4 regions of the Cupriavidus sp. 09_S30 genome follow, and region 4 is predicted to be linked to each of the others. Evidence: predicted binding sites of a transcription regulator. Region 4 holds the regulator's gene; each other region holds the start of a gene.

Region 1 (7,262 bases), on a different contig from region 4:
CGGCGATGGTGCCGGGCAGGGCGCGCACGGGGACGTCGCCATAGGCCTGGTTGCCGAAGAAGTGGTCAGGGTGCAGGTTCAGGTTCAGCACCATGCGCACCGGCGCCGGCGTGACGGCGGCGATGGCCTGCCGCTGCTGCTGTCCGTAGCGCGCCGACGGGCCGGTATTGATGACCACCACGCCGTCGCCGGTGTCGATGAAGGCGGTGTTGATGATGTTGCAGCCGTTGGCGGGGGAGAAGTCGGCGTTCTCGCCTTCGATCACCCAGGTGTCGGCCGCGAGCTGGCGCGGGGCGAGCCGGTAGTTGCTCTGCGCGGCGCCGTGCAGGGCGAAGCCGGCGAGGACAGCCGCGGCGGCGAGCCGGGCGAGGCGTGCTCGCAATGTTGTCTTCATAGCGCCACCCGCGCGGCGATGCGGTTGCCGTTGTTGTCCTGTCCCGTGACCATGGTGCCGGTGCGGGGCCAGGCCGGCAGGTCGAGCGAGAACACCGGGTTCTCGCTGACCGGCTCGTACAGCCGCAGCACGGCCAGCGGCGCCGCGCCGGGCTCGCCGATGGCCAGCCGCTCGATATGGAAGGCGGGGATGCCGGCCACCAGGCCGGTATCCATGGGGTGCATCACGCGCAGGCGCAGCCGCGCAGTGCCCGGCGCGCGACCGGGAAACACGCGTGCCTCGACCCGGTTCAGCGTGGTCTCCCAGGAGCCGTCGCGGCGCGTGTCGCCGGGCACGGTGCAGCCGCCGCCGGCGGCATTGACCAGCACGCCGCCCACGTGCCACACCCCGTCCTCGGTCTGCGCGGCCACGCGCACCGGCGAAGCCTGTTCCTGCTTGAAGCGGAAGGTTAGGGCCGGGCGCAGCGCGCCGGGCTCGAACTCCAGCACCTTGCGGATCGGATTGCGGTCGACGGCGACGACGATGCGCCGGACCTGGCCGAGCGCGCTGGCATCGAAGGCGATCGGCACGTGCATCGCGTCTTCGGCGAAGGCAGGGCCGCTGACCTTGACCCGTGCGTCGAACACCACGGCCTCGCCACCGAGCACGTCGCGCCAGATGGCGGGCCACTGAGGCGAGCCGAGCGGGTCCTTGCCCTGTGCGCAGGCGGGCGGGGCGGCAAGGGTGGCGAGGGCAGCGATCGGCAGCAGTAGCGCAGCCAGCGCGCCGCGCAGCCGGACCGGCAGCCGCGCGGCCGGGGGGCCGGACGAAACGCGGGCGGCCCATGTACGCAAGGCGCCGAGGCGGCCGAACCGGCCGGAGGAAGCGAAGGCCGCCATCATCGCGCCTGCTCCTTGCCCGCCGCCGTGCCGAGACGCTCGGCCATGCGACGCTCCTGCTGCCACAGTTCGCGCGTGTACGCGTCGTAGTGCGCGGTGTCCAGGTAGGACAGGGACTGGTCGTACTTGGCCAGCTCGGCCAGGTGGGCGGGCGCGCGCATGGCGCGCAGGAAGGCGTCGTGCAGGCGCTTGACGATGCGTGCATCGGTGCCGCGCGGCACGGCGATGCCGTAGGGCGCGGTATGCACGGCGCCGGGAAAGCCCAGCTCGGTCATGGTGGGTACCTCGGGCCAGCGCGGCGAGCGTTTCTCGCTGAAGATGGCGAGCAGGCGCATCTTGCCGCTTTCGATGAAGGGAGCGAAGCCGGTGGAATTGACGCCGGCCATCAGCGAGCCGTTGGCGACCGCCAGCATCTGGTCGGCGGTGCCGCGGTAGGGCACATGCACATAGGGGATGCCGCGCCGGCCCAGCACGTCTTCCATGGCCAGGTGGGCGGTGGTGCCAACGCCGGTGGAGCCCACCGTGAGCCGGCCCGGGTGAGCGGCGGCCCAGTCCAGCAGGTCGTCGAAGCTGCGGAAGGGGCTGTCGGCCGGCACCACCACGCCGAAGGTGTAGCCGGAGATCAGCAGCACCGGCTGCAGGTCCCGCAGCGGCTGCCAGCTGGTGCGCTGCTGGTGCGGCAAGCGGTACACGGTGGGCGGGAGCTGGCCGAGGGTGTAGCCGTCGGGCGCGGCGGCGGCGAGCAGGCCGGCCACCAGGGTGCCGCCGGCGCCGGGCCGGTTCTCCACCACGATGGGCTGGCCAAGGTCACGCCCGGCCAGCTCGGCCAGGATGCGCATGGAGATATCGGTGGCGCCGCCCGCGGGCCAGGGCACGATCAGCGTTAGCGGGCGCGCGGGATAGTCCGGGCGTGCGTCCGCCCGCGCGGGGCCGGCGAGCACTAGCAGGGCCACGAGGACGAACAGACGCGCGAACAGAGGCGCGAACAGGCGCGCGAGGCGGAGCGTGAGCAGCGTGGCGTGAGCGCCCATGTCATTGGAAGTCCATGGAAGCGCGCTGCGGCGGATGGCTTGCCAGCAGTGCGCACTCTTCGTCGGTGAACAGCCGCGAGCGGGTCAGGAAGCGCATGCCGGTGGCGCGCTCCATCGAGAACATGCCGCCGTTGCCGGGCACCACGTCGATGATGAGCTGGGTGTGCTGCCAGTACTCGAACTGCGCCTCGCCCATGTAGAAGGGCGCGCCGCCGATCTCGCCCAGCTTGACGTCGCCGCCGCCGACGAGGAACTCCCCGCGCGGGAAGCACATCGGCGCGCTGCCGTCGCAGCAGCCGCCGGACTGGTGGAAGAGGATGGGGCCGTGGTCGCGCGCGAGGCGGGCGATCAGCGCTAGGGCGGCGTCGGTCGCGGTCACGCGGGCGGGCAGTGTGGTGTCGGACATGGTGCGCAAGAAGGAAAACCCGGCCGCCGCGGGCGGCGGCCGGCAAAGCGGGTGCCGGGGGCGGGCACCCAGTCAGCAGAGGAGAACCGAAGGACCGGGATCAGAAGAAGCCGAGCGCGTTCGGGCTGTAGCTGACCAGCAGGTTCTTGGTCTGCTGGTAGTGGTCCAGCATCATCTTGTGGTTCTCGCGGCCGATGCCGGACTGCTTGTAGCCACCGAAGGCCGCGTGCGCCGGATAGGCGTGGTAGCAGTTGGTCCACACGCGGCCGGCCTGGATCTCACGGCCGAAGCGGTAGGCGCGCGTGCCGTCGCGGGTCCAGACGCCGGCGCCCAGGCCGTACAGCGTGTCGTTGGCGATCTCGAGCGCCTCCTCCTCGGTCTTGAAGGTGGTCACCGACACCACCGGCCCGAAGATTTCTTCCTGGAAGATGCGCATCTTGTTGTGGCCGCGGAAGACCGTGGGCTTGACGTAGTAGCCCTGGTCCAGCGAGCCGCCGAGCTGGTTGCGCACACCGCCGGTCAGCAGCTCTGCACCCTCCTGCTTGCCCAGGTCGATGTAGGACAGGATCTTCTCCAGCTGCTCCTGCGAGGCCTGTGCGCCGATCATGGTGGAGACATCGAGCGGGTGGCCCTGCTTGATGGCTTCCACGCGCTTGATGGCGCGTTCCATGAAGCGGTCGTAGACCGATTCCTGGATCAGCGCACGCGACGGGCAGGTGCAGACCTCGCCCTGGTTCAGCGCGAACATGGCGAAGCCTTCGAGCGCCTTGTCGAAGAAGGCGTCGTCCTTGTCCAGCACGTCGGCGAAGAAGATGTTGGGGCTCTTGCCGCCTAGCTCCAGCGTGACCGGGATCAGGTTCTGCGAGGCGTACTGCATGATCAGGCGGCCGGTGGTGGTCTCGCCGGTGAAGGCGATCTTGGCGATGCGCTTGTTCGAGGCCAGCGGCTTGCCGGCCTCCAGGCCGAAGCCGTTGACCACGTTGAGCACGCCCGGCGGCAGCAGGTCGCCGATGATCTCCATCAGCACCAGGATCGACGCCGGGGTCTGCTCGGCCGGCTTGAGCACCACGCAGTTGCCCGCGGCCAGCGCCGGTGCCAGCTTCCAGGTGGCCATCAGCAGCGGGAAGTTCCACGGGATGATCTGGCCGACCACGCCCAGCGGCTCGTGGAAGTGGTAGGCGACGGTGTCGTGGTCGATCTCGGAGATGCCGCCTTCCTGGGCGCGGATGGCGCCGGCGAAATAGCGGAAGTGGTCGATGGCCAGCGGCAGGTCGGCCGCCATGGTCTCGCGCAGCGGCTTGCCGTTGTCGATGGTCTCAGCCACGGCCAGGCGCTTGAGGTTGGCCTCCATGCGGTCCGCGATGCGGTTCAGGACGTTGGCGCGCTCGGCCGGCGAGGTGCGGCCCCAGGCGGTCTTGGCGGCGTGCGCGGCATCCAGCGCCAGTTCCACATCATCGGCATTGGAGCGCGCGATCTTGCAGAAGGCTTGGCCGGTGACGGGCGAGAGATTGTCGAAGTACTGGCCCGACAGCGGCGGCACCCACTTGCCGCCGATGTAGTTGTCATAGCTGGCCTTGTAGGGGAATTCCATGTCGAGGAACTTCATTTCGGCGTGGTTCATGACTGTCTCCTGATGGTTCGATGGTTCGAGATGTCCGGTCTCCAGGCGCGGTGCGCCGGGTCCGCGGCAGGTAGCGCAAGTGCCATGCCAGAGGTCGAGTCGTTGCATCAGGCTAAGGGTTTGTGCGGAGACGGCGTGCCCTTTGTCGTGCGGTTTGCCGTGCGTGAAGCGGCTTTGCAGGTGTGCCCGGATGGCTGCGCGGGCTGGCGCGCCCTTGCCTGGCACCGGTCATGCTGTGCCGTTGTTGCGTGGCGGATCGTTGCGCCACCGGCGCTGTTGAGGATTTGAACAGTGCGCCGCGCGCCGGGCGGCGGGAATGCGCAAGTGCGGCCCACGCGGCATTGGCACGGCGATTGCAAGGCGTTGCAGCGGCCAATGCGTCGCGCGCCGGTGCCATCCCCCGTGCCGCGGCGCACCCACCGGTTCATTCCACTAAGAAGAAGGGAGACATTGCAACCATGAAGCCACAGCAATCCACGGGCCCCGTGCTCAAGACCCTGGTCGCGCTGACCACCGCCGCCCTCGCATTCGGCGCCACGGTCGGCGTCGCCGAGGCGGCAGCCGGCGACGTGACCTGGGAGGACATCCTCAACGACGACAAGACCCCTGGCGACGTGCTGACCTACGGCCTTGGCGTCAAGGCCCAGCGCTACAGCCCGCTCAAGCAGGTCAACGCCAGCACCGTGGGGCAGCTGGTGCCTGCGTGGTCCTTCTCCTTCGGCGGCGAGAAGCAGCGCGGCCAGGAAGGCCAGGCCCTGGTGCGCGACGGCGTGATCTACATCACGGCGTCCTACTCGCGCTTCTATGCCATCGACGCGCGCACCGGCAAGCAGCTCTGGGCCTACGAGCACCGCCTGCCCAACGACATCCGCCCGTGCTGCGACGTGGTCAACCGCGGCGCTGCCATATACGGCGACAAGATCTTCTTCGGCACGCTGGACGCGGCCGTGGTCGCGCTCGATCGCAAGACCGGCAAGGTGGTATGGAAGGAGAAATTCGGCGACCACAAGGTGGGCTACACCATGACCGGCGCGCCGAGCATCGTCAAGGACCAGCGCACCGGCCGCGTGCTGCTGGTGCATGGTTCGTCGGGCGACGAGTTCGGCGTGGTGGGCTGGCTTTTCGCGCGTGATCCCGACACCGGCAAGGAAGTGTGGGCGCGCCCGCTGGTCGAAGGCCATATGGGCCGGCTGGACGGCAAGGACAGCACGCCTACCGGCGACCCCAAGGCGCCGTCGTGGCCGGCCGATCCCGAGTCGCCGACCGGCAAGGTCGAGGCCTGGAGCCATGGCGGCGGCGCGCCCTGGCAGAGCGCCTCCTTCGACGTGGACACCAACACCATCGTCATCGGAGCGGGCAACCCGGCGCCGTGGAACACCTGGAAGCGCACCGCCAAGGGCGACGATCCGCGCAACTGGGACAGCCTGTTCACCTCGGGCCAGGCCTACGTCGATGCCAGCACCGGCGAGCTCAAGGGCTTCTTCCAGCATACGCCCAACGATGCGTGGGACTTCTCGGGCAACAACTCGGTGATCCTGTTCGAGTACAAGGACGCCAAGACCGGCAAGCAGATCAAGGCCTCGGCCCACGCCGACCGCAACGGCTTCTTCTTCGTCACCGACCGCGAGAAGCTGGCCACCGGCGCCGGCTACCCGAACAAGCCGACCTCGCTGATCGGTGCCTGGCCCTTCGTCGACGGCATCACCTGGGCTTCGGGCTTCGACCTGAAGACCGGCAAGCCGATCGAGAAGAACAACCGGCCGCCGCTGCCCAAGGACGGTGAGGACAAGGGCGAAAGCATCTTCGTCTCGCCGCCCTTCCTGGGCGGCACCAACTGGCACCCGATGTCCTACAGCCCCGACACCGGACTGTTCTACATCCCCGCCAACCACTGGGCGATGGACTACTGGACCGAGCACCTGAGCTACAAGCCGGGCTCGGCATACCTCGGCCAGGGCTTCCGCATCAAGCGCCTGTTCGACGACCACGTCGGCATCCTGCGCGCGATCGACCCCAAGACCGGCAAGATCGCCTGGGAGCACAAGGAGAAGTTCCCGCTGTGGGCCGGCACCTTGACCACCGCCGGCGGCCTGCTCTTCACCGGCACCTCGGACGGCTTCATGAAGGCCTTCGACGCCAAGACCGGCAAGGAGCTGTGGCGCTTCCAGACCGGCTCGGGCGTGGTTTCGGTGCCGATCACCTGGGAGATGGACGGCGAGCAGTACATCGGCGTGCAGTCCGGCTACGGCGGCGCAGTGCCGCTGTGGGGTGGCGACATGGCCGAGCTGACCAAGCAGGTGACGCAGGGCGGCTCGATGTGGGTGTTCAAGCTGCCGAAGCAGGCCAAGCAGACCAAGCAGACGAAGACGGCGCGCCTCTGAGCGCCGTGTTCCGCCGGCGCGCCGCCGTTGCGGTGGCGCGCCGGGCTGCTTCGCCGGACGCCGCGCGCCCCGCGCGCGGCGCCTTCCTTCGCCACCTGCTTCCTGGAGCTTCCGATGCGATTTTCCACGCGCCACGCGGCGCTCGCCCTGGCCGCGGCGGCTGGCTGGCTCGCCGCCCCCCTTGCGCAGGCGCAGCCGCAGACCGTCACGCCGCAGGTCATCAATGGCTGCGGCATCTGGCCGCATGCCCGCTGCCCGGGCGCCGACCTGCGCCATGCCGACCTGGCCGGCGCGAACCTGGCCGGCGCCGACCTGCGCGGCGCCAAGCTGGCGCGCGCCGACCTGCGCGCGGCCAACCTGGCGGGCGCCATCCTCGACGGCGCCGACCTGACCGGCGCGCGCATGAGCAAGGTCAACGCGCCGGCGGCGTCCTTCCGCAATGCCAAGCTGGTCGGCGCCGACCTGGAGTTCGGCCGCATCATGCGCGCGGATTTCAGCGGCGCCGACCTGACGGCCGCCAACCTGGAGGCGGCGCGGGCGCAGTTCGCCTG
Region 2 (7,262 bases), 980 kb from region 4:
AATGCGAGGCCTATCATGGCGCCGGCACCTGCACCTTCTACGGCACCGCCAACAGCAACCAGTTCCTGATGGAGGTGATGGGCCTGCATCTGCCCGGCGCGGCCTTCGTCCACCCGGACACCGGCCTGCGCGATGCGCTGACGGCCGCCGCTGCGCAGCGTGCGCTGGCGCTGTCGGCGCGCGGCGGCGAATACCTGCCGCTAGCCCGCATCGTCGACGAGCGCGCGGTGGTCAATGCGATCGTCGGCCTGCTGGCCACGGGCGGCTCTACCAACCACAGCATCCATCTGGTGGCGATGGCGCGCGCGGCCGGCATCCTGATCGACTGGGACGATTTCGATCGCCTGTCGCGCGCCACGCCGCTGCTGGCGCGCGTGTATCCGAACGGCTCGGCCGACGTCAACCATTTCCACGCGGCCGGCGGCGTCGCCTTCGTGATCCGCGAACTGCTGGCGGCCGGCCTGCTGCACGAGGACGTGCAGACGGTGGCCGGCCCGGGCCTGTGGCGCTACACCCAGGAACCGGTGCTCGACGGCGGCGTGCTGCGCTGGCGCGATGGCCCGGCCGTGAGCGGCGACGCCCATGTGCTGGCCACTGCTGCCGCGCCGTTTGCGGCCGAGGGCGGCCTGCGCCTGATGCAGGGCAACCTCGGGCGCGGCGTGATCAAAATTTCGGCGGTGGCGCCGGAACACCGCGTAGTGGAGGCGGCGGCACGCGTATTCGACTCGCAGGAGGCGCTGCAGGCGGCCTTCGATGCGGGTGAGCTGGATTGCGACGTGGTGGCGGTGGTGCGCTTCCAGGGGCCTGCCGCCAATGGCATGCCGGAGCTGCACCGCCTGACGCCGGCGCTGGGTGCGCTGCAGGATGCGGGCCGCCGGGTGGCGCTGGTGACCGACGGGCGCATGTCCGGCGCGTCGGGCAAGGTGCCGGCGGTGATCCACGTCGGTCCGGAGGCCCTGGCCGGCGGCATGCTGGCGCGCGTGCGCGACGGCGACCGCATCCGCGTCGACGCCGAGGCGGGCACGCTGCAATGGCTAGGCGACGCGGCGGAACTGGCCGCGCGCGCGCCCGTCGCGGCGCCGGACGACGCCTTCGCCGGCTTCAGCGTCGGGCGTGGCCTGTTCGGCCTGTTCCGCCGACAGGCGCGTGGCGCCGAGGCAGGGGGCAGCGCGCTCGACCTGTCGGAGGTGGACGCCATGCCGGCGGACGCTGTCCAAGCCGGCGCGGCGGTCGCACAATAGGTTCCCAGGCCTGATCTCAGGCGCCACCCCTCCCGACCAGATGGCATGGCTTCCCGGCGGGGCAGGCCGCACGGGAGCCAGCGCGCGCCGCACGCCGGCGCGCCAGACGACAACCGGCAAGCGATAAGCGACAAGGATGGGCACACCATCCGAGCATGATCGATGGAGCAGACATGATCTATATCCTGATGGGCGTATCCGGCAGCGGCAAGACCACGGTCGGCCAGATGCTGGCGCAGCGGCTGCATTGCGGCTTCCACGACGCCGACGAATTCCACAGCGCGGCAAACAAGGCCAAGATGCACGCCGGCGTGCCGCTGACCGACGAAGACCGCTGGCCCTGGCTGGCGGCGATGCGCGCGGCCATCGACGCCGCCCGCGCCGAGGGGCGGACCCATGTGTTCACCTGCTCGGCGCTGCGCCAGGCCTATCGCGACCGGCTGTTGCCGCCCGACGGGGGCGTGACCTTCGTCTTCATGAAGGGCGACGCCGGGCTGATCGGCGAGCGCCTGTCGGCGCGCAGCGACCATTTCTTCAATCCGGCGCTGCTGCAGAGCCAGTTCGACACGCTCGAAGAGCCGGTCGGCGCGCTGGTGCTCGATATCCGCCAGGCGCCCGAGACCCTGGTGGACACGATCCTGGCGGCCAGGCCCGCCGGCTGCGGCGTCCGCGGCTAAGGTCGCGCCGCTCGCCGCGCCCCCTCCGGGCTGCCGGGCAGACCGTGTCCGGCCCTCTTCCTCCTTCAGTGCCCTGGCAGGCATCTTGCATGATGCTGACCGCGCCCCGGGAATGCCGCAGCTTGCGGCTTGCACGGGTGCGGGTATGCTGAAAGAGTCGGCAAGCGGCTCCTGGCAGGCGCTCGCGCAGCGGTTTTCCGCGCTGCGGGAGCGCAGCCGGGATCGCGAACCAGGCCACTAACAGGCGATCCGGGGGTTGGGACGCCCACCACATGGGGGAAGGGTGATCATGGCGGCGCGGTTTTTCGACGAGATGCTGGACCTGCGGGGCGATGCGGCCCAGGCCATCAAGGCGGGCGAGGACTTGCCGGCGGGCGTGGTGCGGCCGCACTACCGGCACTTCGCGGACTGGCTGGCAGGGCAGTCCGAGGCGATCATGGCCAACAAGCGCGCGGAGGCCGACCTGATCTTCCGGCGCGTGGGCATCACCTTTGCCGTCTACGGCGACAAGGACGAGTCCAACAGCGGCACCGAACGCACGATCCCGTTCGATGTGATCCCGCGCATCTTCCCGGCCAGCGAATGGGCGGTGCTGGACAAGGGCCTGCGCCAGCGCGTGGCGGCGCTGAACCGCTTCGTCCACGATATCTACCACGGGCAGGACATCATCCGCGCCGGCGTGATCCCGCCGGACCAGATCTACAACAACGCGCAGTACCGGCCGGAGATGCTGGGCATCGAGGTGCCGCAGGGCATCTATGCCCACGTCGCGGGCATCGACGTGGTGCGCGCCGGCGAGGGCGAGTTCTTCGTGCTGGAGGACAACCTGCGGGTGCCGTCCGGGGTGTCCTACATGCTGGAAAACCGCAAGATGATGATGCGGCTGTTCCCTGAGCTGTTCGCACGCAACCGCGTGGCGCCGGTGGCCCACTATCCGGACCTGCTGCTGGAGATGCTGCGCAGCGTGTCGCCGCAGGCCATCGCCGACCCCACCGTGGTGGTGCTGACACCCGGCATGTACAACTCCGCCTATTTCGAGCACGCCTTCCTGGCCCAGCAGATGGGCGTGGAGCTGGTCGAAGGCAGCGACCTGTTCGTGCAGGACGAACACCTCTATATGCGCACCACGCAGGGCCCGCAGCGCATCGACGTGATCTATCGCCGCGTCGACGACGACTTCCTCGATCCGCTGGCCTTCCGTCCCGACTCGGCGCTGGGCGCCGCGGGCCTGTTGTCGGTCTACCGGGCCGGCAACGTGACCATCTGCAATGCCATCGGCACCGGCGTGGCCGACGACAAGTCGATCTATCCCTATGTGCCGGACATGATCCGCTTCTACATGGGCGAGGAACCGCTGCTGGCCAACGTGCCGACCTATATGTGCCGGCGCCCGGACGACCTGCAATACGTGCTCGACCACATGGCCGAACTGGTGGTCAAGGAAACGCACGGCGCCGGCGGCTACGGCATGCTGGTCGGCCCGGCGGCCACGCGCGCGGAGATCGACACCTTCCGCGAGGTGGTCAAGGCGCGGCCCGCGCAGTACATCGCGCAGCCGACTCTAGCGCTGTCGACCTGCCCGACCTATGTGGAAGCCGGCATCGCGCCGCGCCACATCGACCTGCGGCCCTTCGTGCTGTCCGGGCGCGAGGTGCGCATGGTGCCGGGCGGCCTGACGCGCGTGGCACTGCGCGAGGGCTCGCTGGTGGTCAATTCCTCCCAGGGCGGGGGCACCAAGGACACCTGGGTGCTGGAGCGCTGAGCGGACGCCGGCGTGCGCGCCGGCCACGATGATTGCATTGCGAGGAGCCGAACCATGCTGAGCCGCACCGCCGACCATCTGTTCTGGATGGCGCGCTACACCGAGCGCGCGGAGAACACCGCGCGCATGCTCGACGTCAACTACCAGACCTCGCTGCTGCCGCAGTCGGCCGAGGTGGCCGAGCAGGGCTGGTGGGCCATGCTCGACATCTCCGAGCTGACCGGGGCCTTCGACAACAAGTATGGGCTGCTGTCGCGCGACGACGTGATCGATTTCATGGTGCGCGACATGACCAATGCCTCGTCGATCATGAGCTGCCTGCGCGCAGCGCGCGAGAACGCGCGGGCCGTGCGCGGCTCGCTGACCACCGAGGTCTGGGAGACCATCAACACGACCTGGCTGGAGGTGCAGCGGCTGATCGCCGATGGAGAGCTGCGGCAGGATCCGTCGCGCTTCTTCGAGTGGGTCAAGTTCCGCTCGCATCTGGCGCGCGGCGTCCAGTTCGGCACCATGCTCAAGGACGACGCCTTCCATTTCATGCGCCTGGGCACCTTCCTGGAGCGCGCCGACAACACCGCGCGCATCCTGGACGTGAAGTTCCAGTCGTCGGGCGGCGATGAGAGCGACCCGCAGCGGCTCGAGAACGACTTCTACCATTGGGCGGCGGTGCTGCGCTCCGTCTCGGGCTTCGAGGTCTACCGCAAGATCTACCGCACGGTGATCACGCCGGAAAGAGTGGCCGAGCTGCTGATCCTGCGCCCGGACATGCCGCGCTCGCTGGTATCGAGCATGGACGAAGTGGTGGCGATCCTGGCACAGGTGCGCAACCAGCAGTCCGGCGAGACCGAGCGCCAGGCTGGTAAACTCCACGCCGACCTGAAATACGCCCGCATCGAAGACATCTTCGCCGTCGGCCTGCACGCCTTCCTGACCAGTTTCCTGGAGCGCATCGGCGATCTCGGCAACGGCATCAGCGTCGATTTCCTCGTGCCGCCACTGGCCGCCTAGCCTTGGCGGGGCGGTCTGCAAGCCGCCCCGCGCCGGCCCTGTTTATCGTGAAATACAAGATTCGCCATCACACCGTCTATCACTATGCCGAGCCCGTCCGGCGCAGTGTCCACGAACTGCGCCTGGCGCCGCGCTCGGGCCCGCTGCAATCCGTCCATGACTGGAAGATCGAGGTCCCGGGCAAGCTGTCGGAGGCGCGCGATGGCTTCGGCAACATCGTGCATAACTTCACGCTGGGTGCGCCAAGCGACACCATCGGCATCACCGCCTGGGGCGAAGTAGAGGTACTCGGCGCCGAAGACGGCGTGCATGGGTGCTACCAGGACCTGGCGGGGGAGGGCGAGGTGCGTGTCTCGCCGCTCTATTTCCTCTCGGGCACGCCGCTGACTGTGGCCCCGCCGGAATTGCGCGCCTTCGCCGCGCCCTACCTGGCCGCGGGGCACGAGGCGCCTGCACTGCTGGCGCTGGCCGAAGCCATCGGCGGCCACGTGCGCTATCAGCCTAACGCGACCAGTGTGGAGACGACGGCCGCCGAGGCCTTCGCGCACGGCGTCGGCGTCTGCCAGGACCAGGCGCACGTGATGGTGGCGGCCTGCCGTGCCTTCGGCATCCCGGCGCGCTACGTCAGCGGCTACTTCTACGATCCCGAGGCGGTCGAACTGGCCAGCCATGCCTGGGCGGACATCTGCCTGGATGCCGGCAGCGCGCTGTGGTGCAGCATCGATGTCACGCACGGATGCCTGACCGACGCGCGCCATGTGCGCCTCGCCGTGGGGCCCGACTATCCGTCGGCTGCACCGATCCGGGGCATACGCGAGGGCGGGCGCGGCGAGACGCTGACGGTGGAGATCGAGATCCTGCCCGCGGCGGCCTGAGCCCGGCCTCCCGGCCCGTGGCGGGGGCCACAACCGAGCGCCGCCTCCACTGCGGGGACGGTGCCGGGCGCTAGAATGCCGGGAGAACCCGCCCGCGCCGCGCGCGCCGGGCAAGCGAATGCAAGACAACAAGACCGAAACATGACGTACTGCGTGGCCATGCGGCTCGATGCCGGCCTGGTGTTCCTGTCCGATTCCCGTACCAATGCCGGCGTCGATGCCGTCGCCACGGCGCGCAAGATGACCGTCTTCGAGGAGCCCGGCGACCGCGTGATGGTGCTGCTGACCGCGGGCAACCTGGCCATCAGCCAGGCCGTGCGCCAGATCCTGATGGAGGGGCGCGACGAGAAGCGCTCGCTGTGGAAGGCCCGCGACATGTTCGAGGCAGCTTCCATCGTCGGCGAGGCCGTGCGCCAGGTGCACAAGCGCGATGCCCATGCGCTGCGCGAGGCCGGCATCGACTTCAACGTCAGCCTGATCTTCGGCGGGCAGATCCGCGGCGAGCCAGTGCGGCTGTTCAATGTCTACGCGGCGGGCAACTTCGTCGAGGCCACGCCGGAGAACTGCTATTTCCAGATCGGCGAGGCCAAGTACGGCAAGCCCATCGTGGACCGCGTGGTGCAGCCTTCGATGCCGCTGGGCGAGGCGGCAAAATGCGCGCTGATCTCGATGGATTCGACGCTGAAATCGAATATTTCGGTGGGTTTGCCGCTGGATCTGCTGGTCTATGAAGCGGATGCGCTGCGCGTCACGCGCTTTGTCAGCATCGACGAGAAGAACGCCTACTTCCGCATGATCCGCGACACCTGGGGGCAGCGCCTGCGACAGGTCTTCGGCGAGATCAGCGACCCGCAATGGGACGCCTCGCAGCCGGCGGAATTTCCGCTGGCGCGCCAGGGCGAAGCCGACCGCTGGGGCCAGCCGGTGCGCGCGCGCCGCGCGCGGCCGGGCCCACAGCGCTGAGCGGGACGGGGGCGGCGATGCGCGAGATCGTGCACTTTTCCCATGCCAATGGCTTTCCCGTGTCCACCTACCGCAAGCTGTTCGGCCTGCTGGAGGATGACTTCGAGCTGCGCGCCGTCGAGCGCTACGGCCACGATCCGGACTACCCGGTCACGCCGGAGTGGCCGCACCTGGTCGAGCAACTGCTCGCCTCCATCGATGCGCGCTACCGCGAACCGGTCTGGCTGGTCGGCCATTCGCTGGGCGGCTTCCTGTCGCTGATGGCGGCGCTGCGCCGGCCCGAGCGGGTACGCGGCGTGCTGATGCTGGATTCGCCGGTCATCGCCGGCTGGCGCGCCTCGCTGCTGAAGGCGGCACAGGCGCTCGGCCTGGACGAGCGGCCGAGCCCGGCGGCGGCGACCAAGCGCCGCCGCACCCACTGGCCGGACGCCGAGGCGGTCTGGCAGCATTTCAAGTCCAAGCCGAATTTCGCCGTCTGGGACGAGGAAGTGCTGCGCGATTACGTCCACCTCGGCACCGAGGCCACCGGACGGGAGCAGGAGCGCCGCCTGCGCTTCGCGCGCGAGGTCGAGTACGACATCTACCGGACGCTGCCGACCAGCCTCGGGCGCAAGGTGGCGCGGGGCGCGCCGGTGCCGGTCGCCTTCATCGCGGGCACGCGCTCGCGCGAGGTCAGGCAATGCGGGCTGGGCGCCACGCGCCGGCTCGTGGGCGACCACCTGCGCTTCATCGAGGG
Region 3 (7,262 bases), on a different contig from region 4:
GGCGGGGGGCCGCACAGGTAGGCCTTGTGGCCGCGGAAGTCGGCACGGCCTTCGCCATCGGCATAGAGCGCCGCCAGCGCCTCGTGGGCGAAGCCGCGCGCGCCATCCCAGGCGCTCTCCCCCGGCTCGTCTGACAGCGCCGGCACATAGCGGAAGTTGGGGTGGCTCTGCGCCAGCGCGCGGAACTCGTCGTCGTAGTAGAGCTCGGTCCGGTTGCGTGCGCCCTGCACCAGCGTGATCGGCAGGGTCTCTCCCGCCGCCAGCAGCTCGCGGATCATCGCGCGCGGGCTCGACAGGCCGGAGCCGCCCGCCAGGAACAGCATCGGCGCCTGCGCCGACCTGCGCACGAAGAAGCGCCCGTACGGCGCGGAGAAGCGCAGCGCGTCGCCGACCGCCAGCCGCTCATGCAGGAAGCCGGTCGCCTGCCCGCCTTCCACCTTGCGCACGTGCAGTTCCACCAGCTCGTCGTGCGGCGCATTGGCCAGCGAAAAGGCGCGTGGCTGGTCGCAGCCGGGCACCTGCAGGTTCAGGTACTGGCCCGCCTGGAAAGCCACCTTCGCGCCGCCCTTGACGCGCAGCCAGATACCGCGGATGGTCGGGGTGAGCGCGCGCACTTCCACCACTTCGGCCTCGTAATCGGCCAACGGCAAGCCCTGAGCATCTTCATCCTCCTCGATGTCGGCCTCGATGGTCAGGTCCGACTGCGCGGTGGCACAGCAGGCCAGGCACTGGCCGTTGTCGCGCTCGAAGTCCATCAGCGCGAAGCTGGAGGCCTCGCCCTGGTCGACCTCGCCCTCCACCACCTGCACCTTGCAGGTGGCGCACAGGCCGTGGCAGCAGGCGTGCGGCAGCCACACGCCACTGCGCAGGCAGGCGTCCAGCACGGTCTGGCCGGGCGCGATCGGGATGGTCTGCCCGATGGGCTCAATGGTGAGCGAATACATCTTCCTCTCCTTGCGCGGCAGCGCTCAGCTTGCGCTGCCGCCGATGCCGTCCAGGCCGGGCGTGCGGAAGCGGATCACTTCCTTGTGGCCCAGGCCGTTCTGTTCCAGCGTGGCGTCGAAGTCGGGCTGCCAGGGCTGGCCGGCGCGCAGCCACTCCACCTTGTCCCAGTCGATGCGGCCGAAGTCGGGGTGGTAGCCGTAGACGCCCGGGAGCACCTGCTCGACCACGTCGCGCAAGCGCATGGCCGGCGGAAAGGGGAAACAGTGCGGCGCGCAGAACAGCAGGTGCTGGTCCCAGCCGATGTAGAGCAGCCGGTTGCCGTGGAAGACGGCCTCGCGGTCCGCGAGTTCGAAGCGGTATTCGCCGATGGATGCGACGGACATGATCGTGTCTCCTTTGCTTGTCGTTCGATGCCGCGCGGCGCTCAGGCGGCAGCCTGCGGCACGCCCTTCCAGGCATTCCAGTTCTTCTGGTCCTGCGAGCCCTCGAAGTCGAGGTTGTCCGCGCCCAGATTCAAGCGGTACCACTTGAGCACGTCCTCCAGCGAGGCGCCGCCGCAGTTGCCCTGGTAGATCTGGTGCACCGGCAGCCAGGCCTGCGCGTACTTCTCCGGCTCGCCGTCGAAGATGTCCTTGCAGCCGTCGGAGCAGAAGTGGAACTTCATGCCGTGGTAGCTGCTTTCGCGGTAGCAGGTCTGCGTGGGGTCGTCCGCCTCGGAGAACACCATCGGGATCTGGCAGGTCTGGCACAGCATCGGCAGCGTGCCGTTGTAGAAGCGCTCGCCGGCCTGCTGGCGCTCGTGCCAGTAGTCCAGGCGCGGCTTGTAGTAGCGTGCGAAGGTGTCGGGATATTTCTCGTTCAGCCACGCCATCTCGTCTTCCTTCGGAATCCAGGTATGGAAGCCGGCGGCGGCGGCGTAGTTGTAGAAGGTGCCCCAGGCCTCGTGGGTGATGCGGTCCTTGGTCTTGGTGGCGACCTCGTGGTACTTCGGCATGCGCAGGCCGTAGCGCTCCAGGTCCTTGAAGAGCGCACCGCCGGCCTGCTCGAAGTACATCTCCCAGGCCTCGGCCCAAGACATCACGCGGCGCGGCAGCATGTAGTCCATCATCATGCCGACCAGGGTCAGCAGCCGGAAGCCGCGCCAGAACCATTTATCCAGCCACTTCTGCACGATGGGGATGTTGTCCGGATCCTGCTCGCAGATGAACTTGACCACCTCCAGGCCCAGCGTCATGTGGCGCGATTCGTCGGACTGCGCGGAGAAGCCGAAGGTCACAGTCGCCATGTCGCCGTTGTAGGCGGCGCCCGACATGAAGGGCATGAACAACAGGTTGGTCAGCACGTACTCGAAGGAGAACGAGATCGCGGTGATGAACTCGAACGGCCCCGCGCTCATGGCGTCCTCGAAGTAGGACTTGGGCACCGACAGGTACCAGACCCGGTCGTGCATGTGGCGCCATTCGCCGAAGCCGTGGAAGTACTTGTTGTAGACCGACATCGTGTGCAGCTGCGTCTGCGCGTGGCGCAGTTCGTCGATCGACTGCATCTGCGCCGCCACGCGCGCGCCGGCGCCGCGGAAATGGCGGCCCAGGTGCGCGTAGCCGCGGTGCGCGGCATATTCGAGCGGCGTGACGCCGGTCAGGAACAGGCGCAGCGCGTTCAGGTAGCGCGGGTCCGAGACGTTGAGGTGGCCGTTGTTCTGCACGAAGGAGTCGATGATCGCGTACAGCTTGCGCTCCTTCTCCGACTGGTACTTCCAGTAGGCGTCCATGGTCATGCGGAAGGGATCCTCCCACTTGTCCCACGCGTGGATCTTGATGCCTTCGTACTTGTCGAAGGGAAAGACCTTGTCCATCGGCTCGTAGCTGGTTTCCCAGCTGAGGTCGCGCGTCATCATCGCGTACTTCTCGCGCAGGTTGAGCTTCTTGCGTGCGTCCATGATGTCTCCGTGTTCTCGTTCGTTTCGTGCGGTTGCCGCTTCTGGCGTTCAGGGGTTCGGGCGCTCAGGCGCTCCAGTGCAGCGTGAAGGCTTCGTCGGTCTCGTCGATGTTTCCCGACAGCGAGATCAGGTTCAGGTGGATCTCCTGCAGGTCCCAGTCGCGGCCGAGCTTGTCGGCCACCAGCTCGCGCACGATGGTCAGCCGCCCCGGGGCGTCGATCTTGACCATGGCGGGGAACTGCGACACCACCGCTTGCGGGTTCGCCTCGGCAATGGCATCGATGATGGGACGGGTATCGTCGTTGTTCTGCAGGGCGATATAGACGTTGGCGCTCATCTCGGTCTCCTCAGGCAGCCAGGCCGAGCTTGGCCAGCCGTGCGTCGAACTGTTCCAGGCACAGCGCCACCGCCTGCGCCCCCTCCTCGCCCAGCAGGATGCCGGCCACCGGCTGCAGCGCCTCCGCCGCCTGGGCACGCGCGCTGCGCGCCCAGCCCGACAGGAGCTGGCGATTGGCATCCGATTCGGCGGCCGCCGTCTGCACCACGGCGTCGACCCAGCGCACGTGCTCGTCGCGCCAGTCGTTCATGAACTCGGTCAGCACCGCCAGTCCGGTGCCGCAGGCACGCACGATGGCAGCGTCGGCGTGCTGGTAGATCAGCGGGTAGAGCAAGCCATCGAGCACGAGGTTCTGGGTGACGAAGGTCTCGAACCAGTCCTCGATGACGAAGCTGTGCTCGATGAAGCGGCGCAGCGGCTGCCAGGCCGCGCTCTCCAGCCAGGCAGCACGTGCACGCTCGAGGGCCGCGCCGGTGTTGCCGTCGAGCAGCAGGCCGATGCGCGACAGGTACTGGGCAATGCCCAATCGATCCATGGCGCAATAGGTGCAGGCCTGCGTGATGGCCGTGCCCCAGCCATAGTCGGCACAGTAGAAGTTGTTCATGTTCGCCGCCCACTCGACGTGGCGCAGCGGCAGCAGCCCTTCGGTCAGGCGCTCGCGCCATTCCAGCGGCATTGCCTGCAGCAGGCCGCGCTTCTCGACGAAGGCGAAGTTCTTCTCCGCGGCATCCTGCTGGCGGCCACGCGCGCCCACGTAGGCGCCGTAGTAGTACTGGCGCGGATCCTTCAGCGCGTACCAGTCCGCCATCTCGATGGCGGTGCGACGCTTGTCATACAGTTCGAACTGCGGCGCCCAGGTCGGGCGGTACTGGAAGTGGACCTCCGACTGCACGTCGTAGGTCGCTTCCTGGTAGCGCGAGGCCGGCTTGTCGCCGAAGCGGCGCGCCACGTGGCCGTAGGTCTGGCGCAGCGGCTGGATCTGCTGCGTCTTGATGTCGACTTGCATCGCGATGTCTCCTGGTGTGTGTCTCTGTGGCGGCCTGCGCTCGCGCGTGCGGCCGGCGACGTTCGATTTCTGACTTGCGGGGGAAATGCTGGCTATGCCGCGTCCTGCTCTGCCAGCTCGGTGGGTGCTGGGATGGTCGGCAGGAACTGCACGTGGTTCACGCTGCAGAAGGCCTCGAACATCGGCTCGGGCATGATGAGTTCGACGTTCAGCTCCGGGTCAGCGACGCTGAAGGCGAACAGCACGAAGCCCTCCGGCGTACGGCCTTCCACCCGCACGTAGCGCGGCGTGGCTTCGAAGAGCGGGACCGACTGGTTGATCATGGTGTCTCCTTGCGCGTGGCGTTCTGCGTTCTGCGTTCTGTTTCGCCAGACCATTGCGAAGACCGTGCCAGGCCCCCGACCACCCGCGTGGATGCGGCCTCCGCGGGAAGCACGCGGGCTGCGGGAGCGCGCTGCCTCCGTACAAACCCGGACAAAGCGCGACGTCGGAGCTAGATCAATTCATCAAGCCCCCTCCCGCGCTTGATCAAATGATCAAATGCCGCGCCGGGCGGGCGTTTGCGGGCAGCGTACGGGCTCGCCTGGCGCCTTGCGCGTTGCAACAGCAGGGTGCGGCGGATGCTCCGCTCCCGCGACGAGACGGGGGCCGCGCGGCACGACGCGGCGCAGCATCGCGAGCGCGCGTGCCGCAGGCCGGGATCGGGCGGCCGCGTCACTGGTGCATCAAATGATCAAATGGGGGTGGGGAGATGAGGAAGCCGGGAGATCCGGCTTGTCGGTGGGTGGTTCGACGGGCGCCGGCTTGTTCGCACGGCGTCGGCTTGCGCCGCGCGCATACGTGTGCCGTCGTTTCGCGCCGCGCCGGTTTGCTCCCCTCTCCCGCTTGCGGGAGAGGGGTTGGGGGTGAGGGCGGGTGCTTGCCAATGGCGATGTGCTGGACAACACCATCGGCTTCGTCTTTGGCTTGGCGTGCTGGATAAAACCAACGGCTTCGTTGTGCGTGGCGCCTTGCTAGACCACCCCTCACCCCGGCCCTCTCCCCATGAGGGGAGAGGGGGTCAAGACACTATGCTTGGCCAACGGTGTTGGCGCATCTTGTCGGCTTCGGCTCGCCTTGGCGTGCTGGACCACACCGACGGCTTCGTTTGAATGTGGCGCCTTGCTAGACCACCCCTCTCCCCCAACCCTCTCCCCATGAGGGGAGAGGGAGCCAAGACCTCGTGCTTGGCCCATGGTGTTGACGCATCCTTTCGGCCTCACTCAGCCACTCTTGCCGCGCGTCTTCCATCGGTATGCCAGCTGTGGCCGCGTCAGCCCCAGCAGCCGGGCCGCCTGGCTCATATTGCCGTCGGCCCGCTGCATGGCGGCATCCATCAGCACGCTTTCCACTTCGCCCAGCGCCAGGCCGTTCTCGGCCATATAGTCGAGCAGGCCGTGCACGGCGGCCTCGCGCAGGCCGGGCAGCGCGCCCTGCTCTCCCAGCCGGGGCGTGGTGTCAACCGCGGGCGGTGCTTCACTGCCTGGCAGGAAGAGCTGCTCGGCGGTGATGTGGCCGCCGTTGGCCGCCAGGATCACGCCGCGCTCGATCACGTTCTCCAGCTCACGCACATTGCCCGGCCAGTCATAACGGCGCAGTTCGGCCAGCGCGCGGTCGGTGATGCCGAGGATCTTCTTGCCGTGGCGCGCGCCGTAGCGGGCGATGAAGCGCTCGGCCAGCGGCCGGATATCGTCCAGGCGCTCGCGCAGCGGCGGGATCGTGACCGGGTAGACGTTGAGCCGGTAATACAGGTCCTTGCGGAAGGTACCCTGCCTGACCGCCTCGGCCAGGTCGACATTGGTGGCGGCCACCAGGCGCACGTCGACCTTGCGCGGCTCGGTCCCGCCCACGCGCTCGACCTCGCCCTCCTGCAGCACGCGCAGCAACTTGGACTGGGCCGACGCGGAAAGCTCGCCCAGTTCATCCAGGAACAGCGTGCCGCCATGCGCGCGCTCGAAGCGGCCGGCGCGCGACTGGTGGGCCCCGGTGTAGGCGCCCTTCCCCACGCCGAACAGCTCGGACTCGATCAGTTCGTCGGGAATGGCCGCGCAGTTCACCGCCACGAAGGGCTTGTCCGCACGCGCGCTGACGCCATGCAGCGCCTGCGCGAAGCGTTCCTTGCCGACCCCGGTCTCGCCCAGCAGCAACACCGTCACATTGCTGCCCGCCGCGCGCTGCAGCAGGTTCCAGGCCGCGCGGAAGCCCGGCGAGCCGCCGACCAGGTCGGCCGGTTGATCGTTGGCGCGCTGCAGGGCCCGCAACTGCTCGACCTCGCTCTGCAGCGCCAGGATGGTGTCGATGACCGGGTCCGGCTGGTACAGGGCCAGTTCGGCCTCCCCGTCGGCCCACTCTTCGAGCGGCTTGCCCAGGATGCGGCAGTGGTCATGCCCGCAGCCGACGCATTCGAGTTCGCGGTAGAGGATGGTCTTGCCCATCAGCGCCGAGGTGTAGCCGGTGGCGTAGCCGATCTGCATCCAGCACACCGGGGCCTGCGCCACGCCGAATATCTGCCGGTGGACATCCCCCTCGAAGGAGTCTTCCCAAAGGAACTCGCCATGATAGACACCCTCGGCGATATTGATGTCCACGGCCAGTGGCGTCACCCGGACCACACCTTCGATGGTGTGCAGGCAAGGCCCCATCTCCAGCCTGCCGAAATCGCTGTGCCCCGAGCGCATGGACTTGGCCAGCTCGGCATCGCGGGCGCCGGAATGGAAGCCCATGCGCATGAACAGCCCGCGTGCGCGCTCCATGCCGAGGGTGTCCACCAGTTCCTTGCGCAGCGCGCCCAGCGCTGCCGTATGCAGCAGGATCATGCGCTGCTCGCCCAGCCAGATCGAGCCTTCCTTCATGGCGAAGCGCAGGCGGCGGGCGAGATTGGACAGGCCATCGCGCATGGTGGCCGAGAAATTGTCGGTAGAACTGCTCATAGTCTCCTCTCTTTGCACCGGCCTGCGGGCCGGCGTGCCTTTTTTGTGGCAACGCTATGCACATTA
Region 4 (7,262 bases):
CCGCGAAGCGCAGCACGATGGCATCGCTGTACTGGATCAGGAAGGGCGCGGCGAGCATCGACAGCAGCATGGACGCCAGGATCACCTGGACCAGCACGGGATCGACCAGGTTCTGCCCCCCGATCTGGTTGAGCAGCACGAAGCCGAACTCGCCCGCCTGCGCCAGGCCCAGGCCGGTGCGCATGGCCACCCCCTGGCGCGAGCCGAAGGCACGCGCCAGCAAGGCGATCAGCACGAACTTGAAGAGGATGGGCAGCACCAGCAGCAACAGCACCAGCCAGATGTGGTCGAGCACCACGCGCACATTGAGCAGCATGCCGATGGTGACGAAGAACAGCCCGAGCAGCACGTCGCGGAAGGGCTTGATGTCCTCCTCCACCTGGTGCCGGTACGGCGTCTCGGAAATCAGCATGCCGCCGATGAAGGCGCCCAGCGCCATCGACAGGCCGAGCCGCTCGGTCAGCGCCGCCATGCCCAGCGTGACCAGCAGCAGGTTCAGCATGAACAGTTCCTGCGAGCGGCGCGCCGCCACCACGTGGAACCAGCGGCTCATCAGGTTCTTGCCGACGAAGAAGATCAGGCTCAGCGCCACCACGATCTTCACCGCCGCCAGCATCAGCGCGGCCGCCATGTCGCCCGGGTTGCGCGACAGCGCGGGAATGACGATCAGCAGCGGCACCACCGCCAGGTCCTGGAACAGCAGCACGCTGATGATGTTGCGCCCGTGTTCGGTCTCCAGCTCCATGCGCTCGGACAGCATCTTGGAGACGATGGCGGTGGACGACATGGCAAGGGCGCCGCCGATGGCGATCGACGCTTGCCAGCTCAGGTGGAACAGCCAGTTGAACAGCAGGCTGGCGGGCACCACCGCCAGCATCGTCAGCACCACCTGCGAGCCGCCGAGGCCGAACACCAGCCGCCGCATCGCGTGCAGCTTGCCGAGGCTGAACTCCAGCCCGATCGAGAACATCAGGAAGACCACGCCGAACTCGGCCAGGTACTGGATCTGCCCCGAATCGCCGGCCAGCCCGAGCGCGTTCGGCCCGATCAGGATGCCCACCGCCAGGTAGCCCAGCATGGGTGGCAGTTGCAGCATACGGAAGGCGACCACGCCGAACACGGCAGCGGCCAGCAGCACCAGGGTGAGTTCCAGCGGAGAATGCATCGAGAGGCTCAGGGTGGGCCGGCCTGGCGCACAGGCCGCCCCTCGCGGGCCGCCCGCCGACGGGACGCGGCAAGCGCGGTTGCCGCCCGGAAACGCCCCCCGGCTGGGGCGGGCCAGACGCCATCGCATTCGTTGGTATACTTCGTCGCCATGATAGCTAATTTCGATGCCGATCGAGCACTTAAGCTCGCTCGCAATACCCTGCAAATCGAGGCCGACGCCGTGGCGGCCCTGTCCGCCCGCCTGACCGACGAGTTCGCGCGCGCGGTGCAGCTCATCCTGCATTGCAGCGGCCGCGTCGTCGTTTCCGGCATCGGCAAGTCCGGCCATATCGGACGCAAGGTGGCCGCCACGCTGGCCTCCACCGGCACGCCGGCCTTCTTCGTGCATCCGGCCGAGGCCAGCCATGGCGACCTCGGCATGGTCACCCGCGACGACGTGCTGGTCGCCTTCTCCAATTCCGGCGAGACGGGTGAGCTGCTCGCCATCCTCCCGATCGTCAAGCGCATCGGCGCCAAGCTGATCTCCATCACCGGCAACCAGGCGTCCACGCTGGCCAAGCTGGCCGACGTGCACCTGGACGCCGGCGTCGAGAAGGAAGCCTGCCCGCTGAACCTGGCGCCGACTGCCAGCACCACCGCGGCGCTGGCCCTGGGCGACGCGCTGGCGGTGGCTGTGCTGGATGCACGCGGCTTCGGTGAGGAAGACTTCGCCCGCTCGCACCCGGGCGGCGCGCTGGGCCGCAAGCTGCTGACCCATGTGCGCGATGTGATGCGCAGCGGCAATGCCGTGCCCGAGGTGCGCGAGACCACACCGCTGGCGCAGGCGCTGATGGAGATCACGCGCAAGGGCATGGCCATGACGGCCGTGGTCGACGCGGACGGCCGCGCGGTGGGCGTCTTCACCGACGGCGACCTGCGCCGCCTGCTGGAAACGCCCCGCGACTGGAAGACCGTGCCGATCGCCGAAGTGATGCACCGCAGCCCGCGCAGCATCGGCCCCGACCGCCTGGCAGTCGAGGCCGTGCAGCTGATGGAGGCCAATCGCATCAACCAGCTGCTGGTAGTGGACGATGACGGACGCCTGGTCGGCGCGCTGCACATCCACGACCTGACGCGTGCCAAAGTCATCTGAGGCAGGACGCGCGACCATGCAGTCCATTCTGTCTTCCCTCAGCCGGCTCGCGATGCGCGCCCTGCCCATGCTGCTGATGGCGCTGGTGGCAGGCAGCACCTTCTGGCTGGTGCAGATCAACTCGCCGCGCGAGAAGGTGGCCGGCCCGCAAGTCAAGCGCCACGAGCCGGACTACTACATGGATCGCTTCTCCGCCACCGAGCTGGACGAAAGCGGCAACACCAAGCTGCGCTTCAATGGCGACAAGATGGTCCACTATGATGACGACCAGACCTACGCGTTCACCCTGCCGGCGATGCGCGCCTACCAGCCCGGGCGCCCGCCGGTGAGCGGCCGCGCGGACCGCGGCAAGATGAATGCGGACGGCTCCATCATCGACCTGTACGACAATGGCTTCGTCATCCGCTCCCAGGGCGCCGACCCGAAACAGGACCCGAAGATGACCGCCGCCTCGGAATACTTCCGGATCCTCGTCAACGACGATATCGTCAAGACGGACAAGCCGGTACAGCTGACGCGCGGCGCATCCGAGATGACAGCCAACGGCCTGATCTTCAACAACGTCACGCGCGAAGTACAATTGCTCGGCAACGTGCGCGGCACGATCATCACCGCGCCGCGCGCCGCGGACGCGCCGAAATCCTAAGCAATGCAACCGCGCGCGGAGCCCTGCTCCCGCCGTACTCTCCTTCGACTCGCCATCATGATTCCTGCCTTGACGACGTGGTTCCGCGCCCGTACCGCGCCCGCCCTGCTGGCCGCGGCCGCGGCGCTCTGCCTGGCGCCCGCTGCCCACGCCGAACGTGCCGACCGTGACAAGCCGCTGGTGCTGGAGGCCGACAACGCCAGCTACGACGACGTGAAGCAGGTCTACACGCTGACCGGCAACGTCGTGCTGACCAAGGGCACCATGGTGCTGAAATCGGACGCCGCCGAGCTGCGCACCGACGCCGAGGGCTACCAGTTCGCGATCGCTACGGCCAGCCCGGGCAAGCTCGCCTACATCCGCCAGAAGCGCGACAACGTCGACGAATACATCGACGGCTGGGGCGACCGCATCGAGTACGACGGCAAGCAGGGCATCTCCAAGCTGATCGGCCAGGCCCGCATGGCGCGGCTGGCCGGCGCCAAGCAGGTCGACGAGATCCGCGGGGCTGTCATCACCTACGACAGCAACAAGGAGTACTACACCGCCACCGGCGGCGGCGACAACAGCACGGCCGGCAGCCCGTCCGGGCGCGTGCGCGCGGTGCTTTCGCCGCGCCAGCCGGCCAGCGCGCCGGCCGCCGCGCCGCTCCAGCTCAAGCCCGCGCCCGCGCCGTCGAAGTCCTGAACCCCTGCCTTACCAGTCTGCCCTCATGACCGATACCCAGTTCGCCCCCGCCACCGCCGCCGCCCAGCTCGCGGAGGGCAGCACGCTGACGGTGCGCCACCTGAAGAAGCGCTACGGCTCGCGCACGGTGGTCAAGGACGTCTCGCTCGACGTCAAGAGCGGCGAAGTGGTCGGCCTGCTCGGCCCCAACGGCGCCGGCAAGACCACCTCCTTCTACATGATCGTGGGCCTGGTGGCGCTGGACGAGGGCGACATCGTGCTCGACGGCCTGCACCTGAGCGGCCTGGCCATCCACGAGCGCGCGCGCATGGGCCTGTCCTACCTGCCCCAGGAAGCCTCGGTCTTCCGCAAGCTCAACGTCGAGGAGAACATCCGCGCCGTGCTGGAGCTGCAGGTGGTGAACGGCAAGCCGCTGTCGCGCGAGGAGATCGACCGCCGCCTCGTCGGACTGCTGGACGACCTGCAGATCACGCACCTGCGCGAAAACCCCGCACTGTCGCTGTCGGGCGGCGAGCGCCGCCGCGTGGAAATCGCGCGGGCGCTGGCCTCTTCGCCGCGCTTCATCCTGCTCGACGAACCCTTCGCGGGCGTGGACCCGATCGCGGTGGGCGAGATCCAGCGCATCGTGAGCTTCCTGAAGGCACGCAACATCGGCGTACTGATCACCGATCACAACGTGCGCGAAACGCTGGGCATCTGCGACCACGCCTACATCATCAGCGAAGGGGCAGTGCTGGCCCAAGGACGGCCCCAGGAAATCATCGCCAACGAGTCGGTGCGCCGGGTCTACCTGGGCGAGAATTTCCGCATGTGACGGGGTGGCCTCGCGCCACCGATGCACGCCGATGTCCACCGTCTACGGCACGGCAAAAGCGATAGCAATTTTCGTTCCATAGCCATGCGGATGGGCATAGAATAGGCCGCATGAAACCGTCGCTTCAGCTCCGCCTCTCCCAGCATCTTGCCCTCACCCCACAGCTTCAGCAGTCGATCCGGCTGCTGCAGCTTTCCACGCTGGAATTGCAGCAGGAAGTCGAGCAGGCGCTGATCGAGAACCCCCTGCTGGAGCGCGAGAACGACTGGATCGAAAGCCCGCTGCGCGTGGCGGCCGATGGCAGCATCAATGTGCAGAGCGCGCCCGCGCCGGCCCCGGCAGATGGCCAGGGCAACGGCGAGGCACGCGCCGACGAAGCCGGCGGCGATGAAGACCGCTACGGCGATGGCGCCGACGACTACGGCAACGACTGGAGCCTGGACGATTTCGCACGCCGCCCCCAGGGCGACGAAGACGAAAAGGCACCGCTGCAACTGCGCGATGCCGATCCGACGCTGCGCGAGCACCTGATGGAGCAACTCGCGCCGCTGAAAATCTCCGCGCGCGACAAGGGCCTCGCCATCTTCCTGATCGAATCGCTGGACGACGACGGCTACCTCAGCGCCACGCTGCAGGAAATCTGCGAAGAACTGCCTGAAGAACTGGCCTTCGAGATCGAGGAAGTGCAGGCCATGCTTGCGCTGCTGCAGAGCTTCGACCCACCGGGCGTGGGCGCGCGCAATGCCGCCGAATGCCTGGCGCTGCAGTTGCGCCGCCTGTCGCATCCGCAGCGCGAACTGGCGCTGGTGATCGTCACCCGCCACCTCGAGCTGCTGGCCGCGCGCGACTACACCCGGCTGAAGAAGGCACTGCAGGTAGACGAGGCAGCGCTGAAGGCCGCGCACGAACTGATCCGCTCGCTCGCGCCCTATCCCGGCCATGCCTACAATCGCCCTCAGGCTGACTTCGTCGTGCCCGACGTGTTCGTGCGCAAGAGCGGCGGCGGCTGGATCGCACAACTGAATCCCGACGTGATGCCGCGCCTGCGCATCAATGACATGTACGCGCAGATCCTGCGTGGCGCCAAGGGGGAATCGGGCGCTGCCGGCCTGCAGCAGAAGCTGCAGGAAGCGCGCTGGCTGATCAAGAACATCCAGCAGCGTTTCGACACGATCCTGCGCGTCTCGCAGGCAATTGTCGAGCGTCAAAGGAACTTCTTCAGCCACGGTGAAATCGCCATGCGCCCCTTGGTTTTGCGGGAGATTGCCGATACACTGGGATTACACGAGTCAACCATCTCTCGGGTGACGACAAACAAATACATGGCCACCCCAATGGGCACGTTCGAGCTGAAGTACTTCTTCGGCAGCCATGTGTCCACGGAAACGGGTGGTGCAGCTTCATCAACGGCAATTCGAGCCCTGATAAAGCAACTGATAGGAGCCGAGGACCCTAAGAACCCTTTGTCCGACAGCCGAATTGCCGAATTGCTGGGCGATCAGGGCTTCGTCGTAGCGCGCCGAACGGTTGCCAAGTACCGCGAAGCTCTCAAAATCCCCGCAGTCAATCTCCGCAAGTCTTTGTAGCCGAGCCGCATCGCCTGCCTGGTGCGGCTCTTTCAGAAGGAGAAGCGCTATGAACTTCAAGATCAGTGGACACCACCTGGACATCACGCCGCCTCTGCGTGAGTACGTGGAAACGAAGCTGGAGCGTATCGTCAGGCATTTCGATCAAGTCATTGGCGTAAGCGTGCTGCTCTCTGTCGACAATCACAAGGAAAAGGACCGGCGCCAGTACGCGGAAATCAATCTGCACCTGCGGGGCAAGGACATCTTCGTCGAAGCCCACCACGAGGACCTGTACGCGGCCATCGACGCCCTCGTCGACAAGCTGGACCGCCAGGTCATCCGCTACAAGGACCGCGTGCAAAGTCACGACCGCGAATCTGTGAAGTACCAGATGGCCGCGGCGCAGATGCAACAATAAAACAATCAGCCTTGAGGCCGTCATCCGGCCTACCTGCACAAAGGCCTGACCACGAACCGCGCATTCTGCGCGGTTTTTTGCTTTCTGGGCCACCGCCGGTGCGCGGACCGCACGCGCCTCGGGGAGTACGCAAGCGGCTCCGCGCGGTGTATGCTCTCCAATACATGAACTGCTGCAACCGTCACGCTCGCCTGCTCGCTGCGCTTGCAGCAGGAAAGGCGCTGGCCAGCCAGCCCGATGGGGCGGCCGGTTGCGCATCGCACAAGGCGACGTGCGGGCTGCTCTATAATTGGCCGGATGCTCCGCATACCGGCGCCCGACCGGCGGAGCGAGCGGATACTCCGCTTCTTTGCCCCCCCGGCCGGACGCAAGGCGCACCGGCCCGCTTATTGGAATTCCTGCGCATCTGCCATGAATCGTTTGGCCAAATTGCTGCCACCCGGCAACATCAATCTCGACGTCAGCGTCACCAGCAAGAAGCGCGTCTTCGAACAAGCCGGGCTCCTCTTCGAGAACAACCATGGCGTGGCACGGGCCACGGTGACCGACAACCTGTTCGCGCGCGAATCGCTCGGCTCGACGGGTCTTGGCGCCGGCGTGGCCATTCCCCACGGCCGCATCAAGGGCCTGAAACAACCGCTGGCCGCCTTCATGCGCCTGGCCGAGCCGATCCCTTTCGAATCGCCCGATGGCAAGCCGGTCTCGCTGCTGATCTTCCTGCTGGTGCCCGAACAGGCAACGCAGCAGCACCTGGAGATCCTGTCGGAAATCGCTCAGCTGCTGTCCGACCGCGACATGCGCGAGGGCCTGGCCACGCTGCCCTCGCCCGA

Evidence for each region. Region 4 encodes sigma-54, which starts transcription at its own class of promoters, with help from an activator protein. Its sites were predicted from a motif close to TGGCANGNAANCTGCTTT; they were not measured.
Region 1: adh (aldehyde dehydrogenase) is a predicted target of sigma-54. The motif match lies at 4,403-4,420, and genes of this name have one in related genera.
Region 2: AC1Z3O_RS11565 (circularly permuted type 2 ATP-grasp protein) is a predicted target of sigma-54. The motif match lies at 1,993-2,010, and genes of this name have one in related genera.
Region 3: AC1Z3O_RS29270 (phenol hydroxylase subunit) is a predicted target of sigma-54. The motif match lies at 4,603-4,620, and genes of this name have one in related genera.

The regions. Positions count from the first base shown of each region.
Region 1 covers NZ_JBXOWI010000002.1:1,719,276-1,726,537, reverse strand. The annotation lists gene AC1Z3O_RS27865 (quinoprotein relay system zinc metallohydrolase 1) at 1-394, opposite strand, end outside; gene AC1Z3O_RS27860 (quinoprotein dehydrogenase-associated SoxYZ-like carrier) at 391-1,275, opposite strand; gene AC1Z3O_RS27855 (tripartite tricarboxylate transporter substrate binding protein) at 1,272-2,303, opposite strand; gene AC1Z3O_RS27850 (DUF779 domain-containing protein) at 2,305-2,709, opposite strand; gene adh (aldehyde dehydrogenase) at 2,810-4,330, opposite strand; gene AC1Z3O_RS27840 (methanol/ethanol family PQQ-dependent dehydrogenase) at 4,789-6,711, shown strand; gene AC1Z3O_RS27835 (pentapeptide repeat-containing protein) at 6,826-7,262, shown strand, end outside.
Region 2 covers NZ_JBXOWI010000001.1:2,455,495-2,462,756, reverse strand. The annotation lists gene edd (phosphogluconate dehydratase) at 1-1,241, shown strand, start outside; gene AC1Z3O_RS11570 (gluconokinase) at 1,415-1,918, shown strand; gene AC1Z3O_RS11565 (circularly permuted type 2 ATP-grasp protein) at 2,208-3,680, shown strand; gene AC1Z3O_RS11560 (alpha-E domain-containing protein) at 3,735-4,688, shown strand; gene AC1Z3O_RS11555 (transglutaminase family protein) at 4,736-5,563, shown strand; gene AC1Z3O_RS11550 (proteasome-type protease) at 5,705-6,526, shown strand; gene AC1Z3O_RS11545 (alpha/beta fold hydrolase) at 6,544-7,262, shown strand, end outside.
Region 3 covers NZ_JBXOWI010000002.1:2,014,255-2,021,516, forward strand. The annotation lists gene AC1Z3O_RS29245 (2Fe-2S iron-sulfur cluster-binding protein) at 1-944, opposite strand, end outside; gene AC1Z3O_RS29250 (phenol hydroxylase subunit P4) at 969-1,328, opposite strand; gene AC1Z3O_RS29255 (aromatic/alkene/methane monooxygenase hydroxylase/oxygenase subunit alpha) at 1,370-2,884, opposite strand; gene AC1Z3O_RS29260 (MmoB/DmpM family protein) at 2,949-3,221, opposite strand; gene AC1Z3O_RS29265 (aromatic/alkene monooxygenase hydroxylase subunit beta) at 3,232-4,227, opposite strand; gene AC1Z3O_RS29270 (phenol hydroxylase subunit) at 4,320-4,550, opposite strand; gene poxR (phenol degradation transcriptional regulator PoxR) at 5,490-7,196, opposite strand.
Region 4 covers NZ_JBXOWI010000001.1:3,439,772-3,447,033, forward strand. The annotation lists gene AC1Z3O_RS16070 (monovalent cation:proton antiporter family protein) at 1-1,165, opposite strand, end outside; gene AC1Z3O_RS16075 (KpsF/GutQ family sugar-phosphate isomerase) at 1,316-2,299, shown strand; gene lptC (LPS export ABC transporter periplasmic protein LptC) at 2,316-2,945, shown strand; gene lptA (lipopolysaccharide transport periplasmic protein LptA) at 3,003-3,632, shown strand; gene lptB (LPS export ABC transporter ATP-binding protein) at 3,658-4,446, shown strand; gene AC1Z3O_RS16095 (RNA polymerase factor sigma-54) at 4,557-6,032, shown strand; gene hpf (ribosome hibernation-promoting factor, HPF/YfiA family) at 6,082-6,432, shown strand; gene ptsN (PTS IIA-like nitrogen regulatory protein PtsN) at 6,844-7,262, shown strand, end outside.